Regions from separate parts of the Nocardioides sp. NPDC127503 genome, predicted to be linked through region 2. Evidence: riboswitches for the same ligand, from Rfam matches in the RefSeq annotation. Region 2 holds a riboswitch; the other holds the start of a gene.
What was found. Region 2 has a riboswitch for glycine ahead of gcvT (glycine cleavage system aminomethyltransferase GcvT). Riboswitches for the same ligand answer to the same signal wherever they lie in the genome.
Positions count from the first base shown of each region.

Region 1: another riboswitch for glycine. It lies ahead of gcvP (aminomethyl-transferring glycine dehydrogenase); the one in region 2 lies ahead of gcvT (glycine cleavage system aminomethyltransferase GcvT).

Region 1 covers NZ_JBEORH010000001.1:548,436-555,736, reverse strand. The annotation lists gene ABTW65_RS02655 (SGNH/GDSL hydrolase family protein) at 1-580, shown strand, start outside; gene gcvP (aminomethyl-transferring glycine dehydrogenase) at 632-3,535, opposite strand; glycine riboswitch at 3,595-3,685, opposite strand; gene ABTW65_RS02645 (MerR family transcriptional regulator) at 3,768-4,385, opposite strand; gene ABTW65_RS02640 (MFS transporter) at 4,531-5,937, opposite strand; gene ABTW65_RS02635 (helix-turn-helix transcriptional regulator) at 6,080-6,916, shown strand; gene ABTW65_RS02630 (bifunctional nuclease family protein) at 6,930-7,301, opposite strand, start outside.
Region 2 covers NZ_JBEORH010000018.1:57,331-64,631, forward strand. The annotation lists gene ABTW65_RS28340 (L-serine ammonia-lyase) at 1-1,143, opposite strand, end outside; gene gcvH (glycine cleavage system protein GcvH) at 1,192-1,563, opposite strand; gene gcvT (glycine cleavage system aminomethyltransferase GcvT) at 1,572-2,675, opposite strand; glycine riboswitch at 2,733-2,833, opposite strand; glycine riboswitch at 2,835-2,930, opposite strand; gene ABTW65_RS28355 (CobW family GTP-binding protein) at 3,010-4,038, shown strand; gene ABTW65_RS28360 (Crp/Fnr family transcriptional regulator) at 4,048-4,728, opposite strand; gene ABTW65_RS28365 (LLM class flavin-dependent oxidoreductase) at 4,891-5,889, shown strand; gene ABTW65_RS28370 (IclR family transcriptional regulator) at 5,852-6,658, opposite strand; gene ABTW65_RS28375 (CoA transferase subunit A) at 6,787-7,301, shown strand, end outside.

The sequences.
Region 1 (7,301 bases), on a different contig from region 2:
CACTGCGTTCCAGAACGTACGCACCGCCATGCGCAACGCGGGCTACGCAGACAGCGCGTGGACCCTGATCGTCCAGAACGTACCCTCGCCGCTGGCGACCTCGTCGGGCTACCGCTACAGCGAGTCCGGCTACACCCGTCAGAACACCGGCGGCTGCGGCTTCTGGAACGCGGATGCCGACTACGCGTACAACACGATCCTGCCGACGATCAACAACACGATCTCGGGTGCGGCGACCGACTCCGGACTGGCCAACATCAAGACGCTCAACGTCGCCGGCGCGTTCGCGGGCCGCCGTCTGTGCGAGAACACGGTGGGCCTTCTCGAGGAGAAGGGGTTGTCGAGCTGGCGGGTCTCCGGCGCGGTCGACAAGACCGAGTGGGTCAACCAGATCCGCACCGTCTCCACCACGAGCGGCAACTACTACATCCAGGAGAGTCTGCACCCGAACTACTGGGGCCAGCTCGCCCTGCGCAACTGTCTGCGCCAGGCCTACAACGGTGGCGCGCCGAGGGCCGGCACGTGCACCCACGGCACCGGGCTCAACGCCAACGGCGAGCCCTCCATGACCCTCAGCTGACCAAAACCTCGTCGAGTCGGCGCGTCAAGACGCGCCGACTCGGCGATTGGGTCACTCGGCGAAGGACTCCACGGGCGGGCAGGAGCAGACCAGGTTGCGGTCGCCGTAGGTGTTGTCGATACGGGCCACCGGCGGCCAGTACTTGTCGCCCGACCCGTTCGGCCCAGTGATGCCGCGCGGGAAGACGGCCTCCTCGCGCGAGTAGGCACGGTCCCAGTCGCCGACGAGGGCGCGGGAGGTGTGCGGGGCGCCGCGCAGGACCGAGGTCTCGGCGGTCCACTCGCCCGAGGCGACTCGGTCGATCTCGCCCTTGATCGCGATCATCGCGTCGATGAACCGGTCCAGCTCGCCGAGGTCCTCGGACTCGGTGGGCTCGACCATGAGCGTGCCGGCGACCGGGAAGGACATCGTCGGGGCGTGGAAGCCGTAGTCGATGAGTCGCTTGGCGACGTCGTCGACGGTGACACCGGTCTCCTTCGTGATCGGCCGCAGGTCGAGGATGCACTCGTGCGCGACCAGGCCGGTCTCGCCGCGGTAGAGCACCGGGAAGTGCTCGTTGAGCCGTGCGGCCACGTAGTTGGCCGACAGCACCGCGGCCGACGTCGCCCGGGTCAGGCCCTCGGCGCCCATGAGCCGGACGTACGCCCACGAGATCGGCAGGATGCCGGCCGAGCCGTACGGAGCGGCCGAGATCGCGCCGATGCCCGAGCGCTTCGAGGCGTCCGGGTGCAGGGAGTGCGAGGGCAGGTAGGGCGCCAGGTGGGAACGGACCGCGACCGGACCGACGCCCGGGCCGCCACCGCCGTGCGGGATGCAGAAGGTCTTGTGCAGGTTGAGGTGGGAGACGTCGCCGCCGAACTCGCCGGGCTTGGCGTAGCCCAGGAGCGCGTTGAAGTTGGCGCCGTCGATGTAGACCTGACCGCCGGCCTCGTGCACCAGCGAGCAGACCTCGGTGATGCCCTCCTCGTAGACCCCGTGCGTCGAGGGGTAGGTCACCATGATCGCGGCCACGTTCTCACCGTGGGCGTCGAGCTTGGCCCGCAGGTCGTCGAGGTCGACGGTGCCGTCCTCGGACGACTTCACGACCTCGACCTTCATCCCAGCCATCACGGCCGAGGCGGCGTTGGTGCCGTGCGCCGAGGAAGGCATCAGGCAGATCTTGCGGTGCCCCTGGCCCTGTGCGTCCAGGTAGCCACGGATCGCCATCAGGCCGGCGAACTCGCCCTGCGAGCCGGCGTTCGGCTGGATGGAGACCTCGTCGTAGCCGGTGACCTCGGCCAGCCACCCCTCCAGCTCCCCGACCAGGCGCGTGTAGCCAGCGGCGTCCTCGGCGGGCACGAACGGGTGCAGGTCGGCGAAGCCGGGCAGCGAGATCGGCTCCATCTCGGTGGTCGCGTTGAGCTTCATGGTGCACGAGCCGAGCGGGATCATGCCCTTGTCGAGCGCGTAGTCACGCGCCGCCAGCTTGTGCAGGTAGCGCAGCATCTGGGTCTCGCTGTGGTGCGCGTTGAAGACCTCGTGGGTGAGGTAGTCGCTGGTGCGCACCAGGCCGTCGGGCAGCGCGCTGCCCGTGGTGCGGTCGATCTCGTCCAGGTCCGCGCCCGAGACGCCGAAGGCGTTCAGCACGGCCGACAGGGTCGAGCGGGTGGTCGCCTCAGAGGTCGAGATGCCGACGGTGTCGGCGTCGACGAGACGAAGATGTACGCCGAAGCGGCGCGCCGCGGTGACGACATCGGCCGCCCGTCCGGGCACGGTGACACCCAGCGTGTCGAAGAACGTCTCCGAGACCAGCGGGAGGCCGGCCGACTTGAGCGCAGCTGCCAGGACGGCGGCGTACCGGTGGGTGCGGGTCGCGATCGTCCGCAGGCCGGCGGGGCCGTGGTAGACGGCGTACATCGAAGCGCCGACGGCCAGCAGCACCTGCGCGGTGCAGATGTTGGAGGTCGCCTTCTCGCGGCGGATGTGCTGCTCACGGGTCTGCAGAGCGAGGCGGTACGCGGGCCGCCCCTCGGCGTCGACGGAGACGCCGACGAGACGACCGGGCAGGTGCCGCTCGATCCCCTCGTGGACGGCCATGTAGCCGGCGTGCGGGCCGCCGTAGAAGAGCGGGATGCCGAAGCGCTGGGTCGAGCCGACGACGACGTCGGCGCCGAGGGTGCCGGGCGCCTCGAGGACGGTGAGGGCGAGCAGGTCGGCGGCGACGACGGCGAGCGCACCGCGCTCATGGGCGGCGTCGACGACCGGCTTGAGGTCGGGCACACGGCCGGAGGCGCCGGGGTACTGCACCAGCACGCCGATCGCGTCGCCCTCGGGCAGACCCTGCGAGAGGTCGGCCACGACGACGTCGAGGCCCATCGCCTCGGCGCGCACCTTCACGACCTCGATCGACTGCGGCAGGGCGTCGGCGTCGATGACGAACGGACCGGAACCCTTGCGGTTCGCCCGGTGCACCAGCGCCAGCGCCTCGGCGGCCGCGGTGCCCTCGTCCAGGAGCGAGGAGTTGGCCACCGGCAGGCCGGTCAGGTCGCCGACCATGGTCTGGAAGTTGATGAGCGCCTCGAGGCGTCCCTGGGAGATCTCCGGCTGGTAGGGCGTGTAGGCGGTGTACCAGCTCGGGTCCTCGAGCACGTTGCGACGGATCACCGGCGGCGTCACGGTGGCGTGGTAACCGAGCCCGATCATCGGCTCGCCGGGCTTGTTGGAGGCCGCGATCTCCCGCGCCAGCGACGCGACCTGGGCCTCACTCAGCGCAGCCGGCAGGTCCAGCGACTCGACCGAGCGGATCCCGGCCGGCACCGCCGCGTCCATCATCGCCGCGACCGAGTCGTACCCGAGCCGTTGCAGCATGGTCGCCTCGTCGGCGGCCGAGAGCCCGACGTGGCGCTCCACGAACGGAGAGGCGGCGTCGAGCTCGGACAGAGTGGGCGTGTCGGACACAGTGGCTCCTGAGGGCATCTAAGACAACTCGTACGCCCTCCCCCTCTGTCACCGCATCTGCGCCGCTTCAGAGTTGCCTGGTCCGCACAGTCGTGGATGCCTGAGAGTTTCCGGGGAGGAATTGCCCCTTCGGCGCCCCTTCGAGAGGAGCTCTCCCGTGCGGGATGGTCAGCACCACCAGCATAAACGACTCGACCCCAAGGCCCCGCCTCTGCGGGGTCTCAGGGTCGAGTGTTACGTGAGGTTTACGTCAGCCGGCGTTGCGGGCGGCGCGGCGGGCGGAGAGCTCGTCGGACATCGAGGCGACCTGCTCGCCGTCCTCGGCGGCACGCTCACTGGGAAGCTCGGAGAGGGTGCCCTCGATCTCGCGCCAGACGCCACCGATGGCGATGCCGAAGACGCCCTGCCCGCCCTGGAGCAGGTCGATGACCTCGTCGTTGCTGGTGCACTCGTAGACCGAGGCGCCGTCGCTCATCAGGGTGACGCGGGTCAGGTCGTCGGTGCCCCGCTCACGCAGGTGCTGCACAGCAGCGCGGATCTGCTGCAGCGAGATGCCGGCGTCGAGGAGTCGCTTGATGACCTTGAGGATCAGGATGTCGCGGAAGGAGTAGAGCCGCTGGGTGCCGGAGCCGGTGGCCCCGCGCACGCTCGGCTCGACGAGACCGGTGCGGGCCCAGTAGTCGAGCTGGCGGTAGCTGATCCCGGCCGCGTTGCAGGCCGTCGGGCCGCGGTAACCGGTGTCGCTCGGCAGGGGCGAGACATCGTCGGTGAAGAGAAGGCCCTGCTCGTCAGCCTGCTCCGCCGCGCGTTGCGCGTCGTCGGCGCCGTGGCCGGGCTTCTGTTCGTGGTCGAACACGATGTCCTCCATCGTCTACTCCGTTGTGCGTAACTCCACTCGGGGAATGAACGGCTGCGGCGGGGGGACCACATCGTTGGAGTTACAACAGAGACAACTACAAGGTAAGCGTCGCAAGGGCCCTGGTCAAAGAACCCCCTCCGGCGTGTCGTCCAGCCTAACCCTCAAGTAGAGCATGAGGCTTTTGGCGCGCGGTCGTCGCGACCAGCGCCGTCAGCGCCAGTACCACGGCTCCGACGAGGAGGCAGACCCGCATCCCGGGAAGGGTGAGAATCCCGCTGGCGCCGGCTCCCAGACCGCCGAATATGGCGACCGCGATCGCGCCGCCCGTCTGCCGGAACGTGCTCAGCGCGCCGGTGGCGACACCGACCCGGGCGGGCTCGACCGCGTCGATCAGGTCCGCGGTGACGAGCGTGATCGCCAGCGCGCCGCCGGTGGAGAGCGGGACGAGCAGGACGAGGACCAGCCAGACCGGCGTGGTCGTCGAAAGCAGGACCAGTGCGAGCATCCCCACCGCGAGGATCAGCTGGCCGCCGGCGATGAGCGGGCGCCGGCCGATGACGTACGCCAGGCGTGGTGCGAGCACGTTGGCGCAGGTGGTCATGGCCGCCGGGATGACGAACATCAGCCCCGCCGCGGCACCGCTCCAGCCCCGGACCTGCTGGTAGTAGAGGCCGAGCAGGAAGATCCCGCCGTAGAACCCGAAGTTGATCCCGAACCCGGAGACCAGCGCGACCGCCACCCTCCCCCGAGCCACCAGGCCGAGCGGCAGCACCGGCGCCGCCGAGCGGCGCTCCACCACGACGAACGCGACTGCCGCCGAGACCGCCACTCCCGCCGCGAGCACAGCAGGCGCGTGCCAGCCGGTGTGGCCGGCCTCGATGACGGCGTACGTCAGCGCGGACAGCGCGACCACGGCCAGCACCTGGCCTGGGAAGTCGAGCGGTGCCCGGCGCCGCACCGCCCGGATCCGCAGGCCGGCCAGCAGGGCCACGATGAGGATCCCGACCGGAACGTTGACCAGGAACACCCAGCGCCAGCCGGCGTACTCGCTCAGCAGGCCTCCGGCCACCGGACCCAGCGCCATCGCCGCGGATCCGCCGATGGTCCACACGGCGATGGCCTGACCCCGGGCCCGCGCGTCGTCGTACGCCACCCGGACCAGCGCCAGCGACGCCGGCATGACCAGCGCGGCGGCAGCACCCTGGAGCACCCGCGCCGCGATCAGCACCGGCATCACCGGTGCGGCGGCGCAGGCCACGGACGCGACGGTGAACAGCACCACGCCCAGCGCGTAGGCCCGCACCGGGCCGATCCGGTCGGTCACCGCGCCGGCCGAGAGCATCAGCGCGGCGAACATCAGCGTGTACGCGTCCACGACCCACTGCAGCCCGGCCATCCCGCCACCCAGGTCCCGATGGAGATAGGGAAGCGCGATGTTCACCGCGGAGACGTCGACGGTGATCACCGTGAAGCCCAGGAGCGCGGCGAGCAGCGCTCGAAAGCTCCCCGCCGGCACGGTTGCCGGGCCTCCGCTCGACGCCTCGTGGGCAACTGCGGTCATCGTGCTCCTCCTCCGGGTCGTTGTCCCCGAAAGTCTGGTCGCGTCACGCGCGCGGAGGCAGACCGCGTGATGCCGAGGTGTCACCAGGGGTGGGTGCAACACGGCCCCTCTCACCGGCCGGACCTGCGGCACACTGGTAGGGATGAGTGACATGGCTTCGACCGAGCTCGGGCGCTACCTGCGCGCCCGCCGGGCACGGGTCACCCCGGAGGAGGCGGGTCTGCCCGCCGGCACCGGCGTGCGGCGTACGCCTGGGCTGCGGCGCGAGGAGCTGGCTGCTCTCGCGGGCGTGTCGGTCGACTACTACACCCGGCTGGAGCGCGGACGGGAGACCAACCCGTCGACGGCTGTCCTGGACTCGCTGGCTCGTACGCTGCGCCTGACCGGCGATGCCCACCAGCGCCTGCACGAGCTGGCCGAGGTCGCCTCGGGACGCGTCAGCGTGCCCCAGGCGACGACCGACACGAACGTACGTCCCTCGGTGCTGGCCATGATCGAGCAGCTGCGACCGCTGCCTGCCTTCGTCTTCAGCAGGCACAACGACGCACTTGCCGCCAACCGGCCGGGCCGGCGGCTCTACCCGGGGCTGTGGGACGGGCCGCGGGAGCATCGGAACCTGACCCGTTACCACTTCCTCGACCCGGTGGGCCGACGCCTGCTCGACCCTTGGTACCAGACGGTGGCCAGCTCGGTCGCTCACCTGCGCGCCATCGGCGGCACCGACGTCGACTCACCCCGGCTGGCCGCGCTCGTTGGCGAGCTGCTGCTCAAGTCGCCGGAGTTCGCCGAGATGTGGGAACGCTACGACGTCTGTGAGCGCAGCGGTGGCACCAAGACGTTCGAACATCCGCACGTGGGCCGGATGACGCTCACCTACGAGGTCATGCAGCTGGCCCGCACCGGCGGTCAGCGCCTGGTCGTCTACCAGGCGGAGGCCGACACCATCGACGAGAAGGCGATGCTCGCACTGAGCGAGTGATCCCGCCCGAGCCTCAGTGGGACTCGAAGTCTTCCGGAGTGATCTCGTCGAGGAACTCGCGGAACTTCTCGATCTCGTCCTCCTGCTCGGCCGGGACAGCGAGCCCCGCCTCGTCGAGAACCTCGTCGGAGACCACGATCTTGGTCCCGGTACGCAGGGCCAGCGCGATCGAGTCCGAAGGGCGCGCGCTCACCTCGACGCCCGAGGCGAAGACCAGGTTGGCGTAGAAGACGCGGTCGGTGACCGAGGTGATCTGCACCTCGGTCAGCTCGTTGCCGGTCGCCTCCAGCACGTCCTTGAGCAGGTCGTGGGTCAGCGGCCTGGGCGGCACCACGCCCTGCTGGGCGAAGGCGATCGCGGTCGCCTCCACCGCGCCGATCCAGAT
Region 2 (7,301 bases):
GTTCTCGACCTGCTCTGGGGTGCCGCCGAGCACCTCGCAGAGCGCACCGGCTGCCATCGCGCAGGCCGAGCCGACCTCGCCCTGGCAGCCGACCTCGGCGCCGGAGATCGAGGCGTTCGTCTTGCACAGGATCCCGATGGCGGCCGCGGTGAGCAGGAAGCGGACGATGCCGTCCTCGATCGCTGCCTCGTCGAGCCCGGCGGCCGGGGCCACGAAACGTACCCAGTAGTGCAGGACGGCGGGCACGATGCCGGCCGCGCCGTTGGTGGGAGCGGTGACGACCCGGCCGCCCGAAGCGTTCTCCTCGTTGACCGCCAGGGCGAACAGGTTGACCCAGTCCATGACCCGGAAGGGGTCCTGGGCGCCGGCTCCGGACGCCAAGTCACGGTAGAGCAGCGGCGCCCGGCGCGGAACCCGCGGACCCCCAGGAAGTACGCCGTCACTGACCGGATCACGGTCGCAGCCGGCCTGCACGCAGTCGGCCATCACCCGCCAGATCTCCAGGAGACCGGCGCGGACCTCGTCGTGCGTACGCCAGGTCAGCTCGTTGGCGCGCATGAGGTCGGAGACCCGGAACCCCTCGCGCTCGCAGGTGCTGAGCAACTCGGCACCGGTGGTGAAGGGGAACCGGACGCTCGGGTGATCGGGCACGATCCGGGCGGCGCCGGACGCGTGCTCGTCGACCACGAAGCCGCCGCCGACGGAGTAGTAGGTCCGCTCTCGGCTCACCTGTCCTGAGGCGTCGTAGGCGGTGAAGATCATGCCGTTGGGGTGGCCCGGCAGGCTCTTGCGTCGATGCATCACCAGGTCGGTGTCGCCGTCGAAGCGGATCGACGTGTGGCCGCCCAGCGACAGCTCCCTGCGCTCGCGGATGGCCGCCACCCGCCTGGACGAGGCTCGGGTGTCGACGGTCGCCGGCTCCTCCCCCTCGAGGCCGAGCAGCACCGCACCCTCCGAGCCGTGCCCGTGCCCGGTCGCGCCGAGCGACCCGAACAGCTCCGCCTTCACCCGCGTGACCGCGTCCAGCTGCCCGTCCTCGACAAGGCCGTCGACGAAGATCTTCGCCGCCCGCATCGGTCCCACGGTGTGGGAGGAGGAGGGACCGATCCCGATCGAGTACAGGTCGAAGGTGCTCAAAGTCATCGCCACGACCGGGGCGGGTGCGCCGCTGAGATCAGCGGTCACGACGGTTCACTCCTCGATCAGAGCGTCGTACGCCGCGGCGTCGAGAAGGTCGGGAGCGCCAGAAACACGCATCTCGAAGAGCCAGCCGGCGCCGAACGGGTCGCTGTTGATCAGCGCGGGGTCCTCGACGACGGCCGAGTTGATCTCGAGGATCTCGCCGTCGGCGGGCGCGAAGAGGTCGCTGACGGACTTCGTCGACTCCAGCTCGCCGCAGCTCTCTCCCCCGGTGATCTTGGTGCCCACCTCGGGCAGCTCGACGAAGACGATGTCGCCCAGCGCCTCGGTGGCGAAGGCGGTGACGCCGACGCGCGCGACGTCGCCGCGGGTCTCGATCCACTCGTGCTCGGCGGTGTACGACAGGTTGGTCGGGTTGCTCATGGCTGTGCTCATTTCTTGGAGTAGAACGGAAGGTCGACGATCTCGGCGTCCTCGCGGCTGCCGCGTACGTCGACCTGGACCTTGGTGCCGGCGGATGCGAGGTCAGGCCTGACGTACGCCATCGCGATGGGACGGCCGAGGGTCGGCGACGGGGAGCCGCTGGTCACGACGCCGATCTCGTCGCCAGTGGCCGGGTCCACGACCGCGTAGCCGGCCCGCGGGGATCGGCGCCCGGCGGACACCAGGCCGACGAGCACGCTGCGCGGGCCCTCGTCGCGGCGTACGGCCAGGGCGGCATCGCCGACGAAGCCGTCGGGCTTGTCGAAGGAGACGACCCGGCCGAGTCCGGCCTCGAAGGGCGTCGTCTCGCGGTTCAGCTCGTGACCGTAGAGCGGCATGCCGGCCTCGAGGCGAAGGGTGTCGCGGCAGGCGAGCCCGGCGGGCTGCAGGCCGTGCGGCGTACCTGCCTCGGTGATGGCCTCCCAGACAGCGGCGGCCGACGAGGGTGCGCAGTAGATCTCGAAGCCGTCCTCGCCGGTGTAGCCGGTGCGGGCGAGTAGGACGTCGATCCCGGCGACCGTGCCGGCGTCGATGGCGTAGTACTTCAGGGACGGGACGTCCAGATCGGTCAGGGCTGCGACGATCGCCGCCGAGGCGGGACCCTGGACCGCGATCAGCGCCCACTCCGTGGAGGCGTCGCGGACCACGGCGTCGTACCCGTCGGCCCGCTCGACCAGAGCGGGCGCGACCACGTGGACGTTGCTCGCGTTGGCGACGACCAGGTAGCGCTCCTGCTCAAGCCGGTAGACGACGAGGTCGTCGATGATGCCGCCGTCCTCGGCGCAGACCATCGAGTAGCGGGCGCGGCCGATGCCGATCTTCGACGGCCGACCGACCAGGGCGCGGTCGAGGGCGCGTCCCGCCTCGGGGCCGGTCACCTCGATCTCGCCCATGTGGGACAGGTCGAAGAGGCCTGCGGTGGTGCGTACCGCATTGTGCTCGGCGGTCTCCGAGCCGTAGCGGACCGGCATGTTCCAGCCGGCGAAGTCGGTGAACGAGGCACCGAGCGCCTGGTGGATCTCGTGCAGAGGGGTAGGGACGGGTGAGGTCATGTGCGGGAGGCTCCCTGCTGATGGGTGCCGTCAATCGCGGCACCCGTGGACGGGTGACCTCCCCGCTCTGTCATCGCTACCTGAGAGCTTCACCGCCCGGAAGGGGCGATTTGCACCGTGGGTGCAGGATCCAGCGGATCCTGTCTTTCCAGAGGTCGCCTCACCACAGCGGTCATTGGGCCTGAGAGATTCTGGGGAGGTTTGCTCCTTCGGCGCCTCGCCCCGGATGGGCGAGGACTCTCCCGCTGCGGTTCAAGTGGCGGATGTGAAGTTGTGCGGCAAACCTAGGTCTGCCCACCTCGGCCGTCAAGATCTGACGACCTACGATGGCCCGATGCCGTCCACCAGCACCCGGGTCCCCGTGGTCATCCTCACCGGCCATCTCGGGTCGGGCAAGACCACGCTGCTCAACCATCTGCTGCGCCAGCCCGGCGCGCGGGTGGGCGTGGTCGTCAACGACTTCGGCGACATCAACGTCGACGCCGGCCTAGTGACAGGCCAGGTCGACGAGCCGGCCTCGATCGCCGACGGCTGCCTGTGCTGCCTGCCCGACGCCGGTGGCCTCGACGACGCCCTGGAGAAGCTGACCCACCCGCGGTTCGCGCTCGACGTCGTCATCGTCGAGGCCAGCGGGATCGCCGAGCCCGGCACGCTGGCCCGGCTGGTCCGGTTCAGCGGCGTCGAGCGGGTACGCCGCGGTGGGCTCATCGAGGTCGTCGACGCCTCGGCGTACTTCGACACCCTCGACGACGGGCGTGGCCCGGCGCCGGTGCGCTTCGCGGCCGCGTCCCTGGTCGTGGTCAACAAGACGGACCTGGTGCCGGCTCATGAGCGGGACGAGGTCCTGGCCCGGATCGAGCAGCGCGTGCGAGAGCACAACCCCGAGGTCCATGTGGCGTACGCGGTGGGTGGCCGCATCGACCCGCGGCTGGTCTACGACGCCGCGGTGCCCGAGGACCCGCCCGACGAGCTGCCGATCGCCGCGCTGCTGCGCGAGGCGGCCGCTTCGCACGAGGCCCATCAGCACGCCCGAGCGGTCACCGTGACCACCCCGGGCACCATCGAGCCGGCTCGACTGGTCGACCTGCTCGAGGAGCCGCCGGCGACGGCGTACCGGGTCAAGGGGACCATCGCCGTCGCGACCGGCCAGGGACCGCGCAGCTACCACGTGAACCTGGTCGGACGCAGCGCTCACGTGGCGGCGACGCGTAGGCCCGAGCCGACGAGCGAGCTCGTGGCCATCGGCCTGGAGCTCGAGACCGACCCGGTCCGGGAGCGCCTCGCGGAGGCCCTGGCCCCGGCCGAACGGCCGAGCACCGAGGGCCTTCGCCGGCTCCGCCAGCTGGTGCGGGTCAGCCTCTGACCAGCGGAATCAGCCCGCGCGGCGGACGATCCGTTCCATGTCGGTGATGATCACCGAACGCGACTCCAGCCGGACCCAGCCCTTGGCCGCGAAGTCGGCGAGCGCCTTGTTGACCGTCTCCCGAGCCGCGCCCACGAGCTGCGCGAGCTCCTCCTGGGTCAGGTCGTGGCGTACGTGGACGCCCTCCTCGGTCTCCTGGCCGAACCTCTCGGCGAGGTCGAGCAGAGCCTTCGCCACCCGGCGGGGAGCGTCGGCGAAGACCAGGTCGCCGATCACGTCGTTGGCCCGGCGCAGGCGACCCGACAGCAGGGCGAGCAGCCCACGGGTGACGCCCGGCCGCCCGTCGAGCAGGCGCAGCAGGTCGTCGTGGGACAGCGAGGCGAGCTCCACCTCGTCGGTGACGGCCGTGACCGTCGAGGAGCGCCGGCCGGGGTCGAAGAGCGACAGCTCACCGAACACCTGACCCGGCCCCAGGATCGCCAGCAGGCTGTCCTGACCGCCGGCCGAGGCACGGCTCAGCTTCACCTTGCCGGCCACGACGGCGTAGAGCCGGTCGGCGGCGTCGTCCTCGTGGAACAACACCTCGCCCCGCCTGAGGCGGGCCTGACCCATCATCGCGAGCATCGCCGTCATCGACTCGTCGTCCAGCTCGCTGAAAAGCGGTGCGTGCCGAAGCACGTCTTGATCCATTACCCAGCCGCTCCTGTCATCCTTTTACCGAAGACATCAGCCTAGCCAGATCCGGGGCTTCGACAGCGGATGTGTGTCCCGCATCGCACCGTTGTCGAGTGCGTTCTTCGCCACACCGGACACTGCGGGAAGCCTCGAGGCCTCTGCGTCGTTGAACCTCTCGTGAAGCTCTCCATGCTGGACCGGTCCCGCACGCGGGTGGGGTACGCCGAGGGCGCTGCGCTGACCCACACGATCGATCGCGCGGTCTCCGCCGAGCGGCTCGGCTACCACCGGTTCTGGGTCGCCGAGCACCACGCGGTACCCGGGATCGCCTCGGGGTCGCCGCCGGTGCTGATCGGTGCGCTCGGCGCACACACCTCCACGATTCGGCTCGGGTCGGGCGGGGTGATGCTGCCGCACCACCAGCCGCTGGTCGTAGCCGAGCAGTTCCTCATGCTCGACGCGCTCTATCCCGGCCGGATCGACCTCGGTCTGGGACGTACGTTGGGCTTCACCGCACCCGTACGCCGCGCCCTGCGGCAGGATCTCGACGACCCGGACACGTTCGCCGAGGACATCGAGGAGCTCCGTGGTTATCTCGACCGCACCGCGGCGGTCACGGCCCGGCCAGCGGCGGCTCACCAGATCCCGATGTTCGTGCTCGCGACAGGGAAGGGCGTCGCGCTCGCTTCTCGGCTCGGGCTGCCGGTCGTCGTGGGTGGTCCGGTGCTCGACAGCCCTCGGCTGGACGAGCTGCTGGGGGCGTACCGGAACGACTTCCGGCCCTCCTCTCGAGCAGCCGAGCCTTCGGTGATGATCTCCGTCGACGTCTTGGTCGCCGACACCGACGCCGAGGCCGCCGAGCTCGCCCTGCCGGAGGCCTGGGCGATGGCCAGGTCACGGCAGACCGGCGAGTTCGGCCCGCTCGAGCCGGTCGCGGCGATCCGCGACCAAGCATGGTCGAACCAGCTGCGCGAACGCGTCGAGGCGCACCTGGCGCGTACGACCGCGGGATCCGCCGAGACCGTCCGGCGTCGTCTCGACCAGCTCGCCGAGGCCACCGGAGCCGACGAGCTCCTCGCCTTCACCTCCACCTACGACCGCGACGCCCAGCTCGCCTCCGACGCCGCGCTCGCCCGGATCATGACCGGGCGCCCGCAGCTGTCGACCCGGAGCTAGTCGTCAGAGTGTGGGCAGCCTCCAGGAGGAGACGGCCGAGCTCGTGCTGGCGCGGGGGTCCGAGGCGGGCCTCGATGCCGGTGATGCTCAGCGCTCCGTATGGCTGGCCGTGGGCGTCGAAGACGGCGGCGCCGAGGCCCCAGCTGCCGACCACGATGAGGCCCGGGTTGACCGCGAAACCGAGCTCGCGGGTCGCGGCGACGCGCTCGCGCAGGGCCTCGGCGGAGTGCTGCGCGCCGTAGGCGCCGACGAGGTCGGTACGGGCCAGGTAGGCCTCGCGCCGCGACTCCGGCAGGAAGGCGAGGATCGCCAGGCCGGCCGAGGCGACGCCGAGCGGAAACCGGATCCCCTCGTGGAGCACGTGGGAGCGGATCGGGAAGCTGCCGTCCTCGCGCAGTACGCAGACCGTCTCGTCGCCGCGCCGGATCGAGAAGAAGGCGCTCTCCCCCGTCTCCCGGGCGATGCGCAGCACGGCCGCCCGGGCCGCCGGGGTGATGTCGTGGCGGGTGGTCGCGGCGGCGCCGAGCAGGAAGCACTCCGGGCCCAGGTGCCAGGTGCCGGTGTCGTTGTCGCGCTCGACCAGCCCCTCTTCCTGGAGGGCACTGAGCAGGCGGTGGGCGGTCGGGCGCGGGATGGCAGCGGTCGTCGCCAGATGGGTGGTCGTTGCACCCTCCGGCTCGCGCGCGGCGAGCAACCGCAGCAGGTGCGCACTGCGGCGGATCACGCTGGGCTGAATGCTGGGCTGTTGCGCTCCAGGACCGGGTTCCATGGGACGTACGATAGGCGACGTCCACTCAGTGAACGCATCTGCGGCAGCAGGGTCGGTCAACGAAAGATCGAGCGTGAACTCGCGCTCATCTATTGACCGAACCGCCGGCCCACCCTTGACTGATCATCATGGACAAGGTCATCTCCTCAGCTGCCGAGGCGGTCGCGGACATCCCGAACGGAGCGACCCTCACGGTCGGCGGTTTCGGGCTGTGCGGCATCCCTTCGGTGCTCATCAATGCTCTGCTCGAGGCCGGCGTCACCGACCTCGAGGTGGTCTCCAACAACGCCGGCGTCGACGACTGGGGTCTGGGCCTGCTGCTCGGCGCCGGACGCCTGCGGCGGGTCGTCGCCTCGTACGTCGGTGAGAACAAGGAGTTCGCGCGGCAGTACCTCTCCGGCGATCTCGAGGTCGAGCTGACCCCGCAGGGCACGCTGGCCGAGCGGATGCGCGCCGGCGGCTCCGGCATCGCCGCGTTCTACACCCGCACCGGCGTCGGCACGCAGGTGGCGCAGGGCGGGCTGCCGTGGAAGTACGACGACGCCGGCAATGTCATCAAGACCTCGCCCGAGAAGCCGGTGATGACCTTCGAGACGCCTGACGGCGAGAAGGAGTTCGTCCTGGAGGAGGCCATCGTCGCCGA